2 regions of the Rhizobium sp. AG855 genome follow, and region 1 is predicted to be linked to the other one. Evidence: predicted binding sites of a transcription regulator. Region 1 holds the regulator's gene; the other holds the start of a gene.

The links. The regulator LexA, encoded in region 1, represses DNA repair genes until DNA is damaged. The targets are predictions, from matches to a motif close to TGTTCNNNNTGTGTTCNG.
Region 2: a site for LexA is predicted at 1,464-1,481, ahead of DFO46_RS16430 (YifB family Mg chelatase-like AAA ATPase). Genes of this name have one in related genera too.

Annotation. Positions count from the first base shown of each region.
Region 1 is NZ_RAQG01000003.1:1,634,916-1,637,117, forward strand. Features, by position in the region: gene DFO46_RS07900 (VOC family protein) at 1-48, opposite strand, end outside; gene DFO46_RS07905 (DUF1003 domain-containing protein) at 76-618, opposite strand; gene lexA (transcriptional repressor LexA) at 832-1,545, shown strand; gene DFO46_RS07915 (ComEC/Rec2 family competence protein) at 1,539-2,202, opposite strand, start outside.
Region 2 is NZ_RAQG01000003.1:3,342,399-3,344,600, forward strand. Features, by position in the region: gene DFO46_RS16430 (YifB family Mg chelatase-like AAA ATPase) at 1-1,308, opposite strand, end outside; gene gshB (glutathione synthase) at 1,508-2,202, opposite strand, start outside.

The sequences.
Region 1 (2,202 bases):
CAGGACGAGGTGGTCGACGGCGCGGGGCGCTGGATTTGTTTCAGTCATGACAGAGACCTTCGTTCGCCGAGACACTTAGGAACGGCCCGACTGTTTTGTAAGAGCTTCGATCGCCTGGCGCAGGGTATCGATCTCGGCACGCGTTTCGCGCAGTTCCTTCACCACCTGTTCGTCGATCTTGTGATGAAGGGCGAGAACCTCGATCTCAGCCTTGAGATTGATCTCGTAATCCTTGGCCGCCATGAAGCGGTCCCGTTCCGCCTGGCGATTCTGGCTCATCATGATGATCGGCGCCTGGATGGCTGCGACCATGGACAAAAGAAGATTGAGGAAGATGAAGGGGTAAGCATCAATCGGGCGCGCTGCCAGAATGACCGTGTTGAGAATCACCCAGGCGACCAGAAAGAGCAGGAAGCCGATGATGAAACTCCAGGAACCGCCGATCCGCGCGATGCTGTCTGCCACGCGTTGACCGAAGCTCGAACCGGCAAGGAAATCCTCACCGGCATTCGTCGAAACCGTGCGTCGCTCCCGCGCCTTTTTCAGGACCTTCTTCTCGGCCGATGTCAGTTGATCGACCTGCTTACCGAGCAGGGTCTTTTCCAGGTCTTTCAGCATTTCGATCTTCTCACAGGAGCTTGGAAGGGATCCGACAGGGACAGGTGTCACCCGATTGACAGGGATAGGTCCGATGGCCGCAGTCATCCGGTGACGGTGAAGACGCCTATCGCATTTTCGCGACGGTTGTTCACGGAAATTTATCCACTTGCGGAACACAAATGGAACATATAGTGTCTGTTCTGGATTTGTTTCACAAACGGGGCTCTGCATATGCTGACGCGCAAGCAACAGGAACTGCTTCTCTTCATTCACGAACGGATGAAGGAATCGGGCGTGCCGCCTTCATTCGACGAAATGAAGGATGCCCTCGATCTTGCGTCGAAATCTGGCATTCACCGACTGATCACGGCCCTTGAGGAACGCGGTTTCATTCGCCGGCTTCCCAATCGGGCGCGTGCGCTTGAAGTCATCAAGCTGCCGGAAGCCTATACACCCAGCCTGCAGCCGCGGCGCGGTTTTGCACCGAGTGTCATTGAGGGCAGCCTGGGCAAGACGCCGCCGCCTGTGCCCGCCAGACCGAGTGTCGAAGACCAGAATTCCTCCGTCAGCGTACCGGTCATGGGCCGAATCGCGGCCGGGGTGCCGATCTCGGCCATTCAGAACAACACCCATGACATCACCGTTCCCGCCGAAATGATCGGTGCCGGCGACCATTACGCACTTGAGGTCAAAGGCGATTCGATGATTGACGCCGGCATCCTCGATGGCGATACCGTCATCATCCGCAATGCCTCCAACGCCAATCCGGGCGACATCATCGTCGCACTCGTTGATGACGAAGAAGCAACCTTGAAGCGCTTCCGTCGGCGTGGCGCTTCGATCGCTCTGGAAGCGGCCAATCCGGCTTACGAGACGCGGATTTTCCCGCCGGACCGGGTCAAGATCCAGGGCAAGCTCGTCGGCTTGATCCGCCGATATCACTGACGGACAGGCATTGCGGGATTGTGGGGGCCGTTTTTCCGTTCCGTCTCGCTGTCGCTATCTTTGTCCTTGCTATCTCCTGAGTCTATGCCGTGCTGCCTGGCGGTTTCGCCTGTGCGCCAATCGTAGAGACGATGGATTGTCCAGGGCCGTGGCGGGCCTGACAAGGCGGGCGAGATCTCAATCGTCTTGTCGTGGTGGGCGCCAAGCCGGATTTCCACGGCGCCGCTTGTGCGCAGTGTTGTCTCGCTGAGGAATGTTGCAGTCGACCGGCAGCCTTTCATGCGGCTGCGGCCCCCAAGGATGACGATATCGGCGACGTCGCAGGCAGGTCCGGCAAGATCCGGGCGGTCAACGGTCAACACCGTCCATCCATCAACAAGTTTTGCGGCGCAGGCGCTGCGGATGCAGGTGAAGCGGTCCGTTTTGGCTGTCTGGACCAGTTGCTCGAGCGTTTGTCTCGCCAATTGTATCGTCGCGGAATCCCAGGTTTCTTCCTTCTTCCAGTCTGCAGGCGGCGGGAGCACGGGTGCACTTTCCATACTCGGGGGCAGATGGTGGTCGGCGGCCAGTGCCGGCTGCCATTGATCGAAGAGGAAGGGGGGAGGGCGTTTGCGATTGCTTGCAAGGACCCTCCCCTCCCCCACCCGCTCTTGTTGA
Region 2 (2,202 bases), 1.7 Mb from region 1:
GGAGCAGCGGGCATTCGTCGAAAAGGGCAGATCAAGCCGGGCAAAACGCTCGCGCTGGCGGTTGCGGGCGGCGGCCACGCGGCGGGCGACATCGGCGCTGTTTTCGGCCGTGCCGGGGCGGATCAGGTCGGAGGCCGAGACGGCCGGCACATCGATGCGGATGTCGATACGATCCATCAGCGGGCCCGAGATGCGGCCCTGATACTCCGTTTGGCAGCGGATGCCGCGGGCGCAGACATGGCCTGGCTCCCCCGCCATGCCGCAGCGGCAGGGGTTCATCGCGGCCACCAGCTGGAAATCGGAGGGGTAGGAGACCCGGTGATTGGCGCGGGCGATGATGCATTCGCCGGTTTCGAGCGGCTGGCGGAGCGCATCCAGAACCGGCGGGGCAAATTCCGGCAGTTCGTCGAGAAAGAGAATGCCGTGATGGGCAAGCGAGGCCTCGCCCGGTCGCGCCTTCAGGCCACCGCCGACGAGCGCAGCCATGGTGGCCGAATGATGCGGGGTGCGGAAGGGGCGCCGATCGGAGAGCTTGCCGCCGGACAGTTGCCCGGCGATCGAATGGATCATCGAGACCTCAAGCAGTTCAGGCGCCGAGAGCGGCGGCAGGATCGAGGGCAGTCGGGCAGCCAGCATGGATTTTCCCGATCCCGGCGGACCGACCATCAAAAGGTTATGTCCACCGGCCGCGGCCACTTCGAGCGCGCGTTTTGCGCTTTCCTGGCCCTTGATATCCGCAAGGTCAGGCAGGTTGGCGGGCAAGGCACGGACGGAGGGTTCCGGACGGGACAGGATCTGCGTGCCGCGAAAATGGTTGGCGAGGCCAATCAGGCTGCGCGGAGCGAGGATATCGAGTTCGGCGCCGGCCCAGGCGGCTTCAGCACCACTCTCGGCCGGACAGATCAGGCCCTTGTCGACACTGTTGGCGCTGATGGCGGCCGGAAGCGCGCCGGCGATGGGGGCGATGGTGCCGTCGAGATTGAGTTCGCCGATGACCAGATAGCCAGAGAGGGCGTCGCCCGGAATGGCGCCGAGGGCCGCCATCAGCCCGAGCGCGATGGGCAGATCGAAATGCGAGCCCTCCTTCGGAAGGTCTGCGGGTGCCAGATTGACGGTGATCTTCTTGGGCGGCAGCGAGAGACCCGAGGCATGCAGGGCGGCCTGCACCCGCTCCCGGCTTTCGGCGACCGCTTTGTCGGGCAGGCCGACGATCTGCATGCCGGCCTTGCCGGGGGCCACCATGACCTGGACATCGACGGGCACACCCTCGATCCCCTGGAATGCAACCGTACTGACACGCGCTACCATTGCCCGCCCTCGCCGATCGATCTGAAGCCGTCACCGCAACTTCATATTGCGTGCAACGACGGGAACAATCTCGCATAAGACGCAGAGAATAGCAAGAACGTTTGCAGAACATTCACATCTGCAGGTAAGCGTCCGGTTGTGCCGGGTTGCGCAAGCAGAACGAGTGATGAACTTCTGAAATGGAATCAGGCGGTTGCAATCAGATGCGCTTTTTCTCTATCGCATCCCACAGAAGTGCTGCGATATCGGCGCCGCCGAACTTCTTCACTTCACGAATGCCCGTCGGCGAGGTCACGTTGATCTCGGTCATGTAGTCGCCAATGACGTCGATGCCGACAAGGAGGAAGCCGCGTTCACGCAGGGCGGGGCCGATGCGGGCGCAGATTTCGCGCTCGCGGGCGGTCAGTTCGGTCGGCTCCGGCCTGCCGCCGGCATGCATGTTGGACCGCGCGTCATGCTCGGCGGGAACCCGATTGATCGCGCCCACCGGTTCGCCGTCGACGAGAATGATGCGCTTGTCACCCTTGCGCACGGCCGGCAGATAGCCCTGGGCAATGAAGGGCTCGCGGAACATCTGGTTGAACATCTCCATCAGCGAAGAAAAATTGCGGTCGTCGCGGGTGGAGTGGAAGACGCCGGCGCCGCCATTGCCGTAAAGCGGCTTCAGGATGATGTCGCCCTGCTCTTCCCGGAACCGCGCAATCTCGGCCGGATCCTTGGTGATCAGGGTCGGCGGCATCAGGTCGGCGAATTCGGTGACGAAGATCTTTTCCGGCGAGTTGCGGACCCAGGACGGGTCGTTGACGACGAGTGTCTTCGGGTGAATGCGCTCGAGCAGATGCGTGGAGGTGATGTAGCTCATGTCAAACGGCGGATCCTGGCGGAGCAGCACGA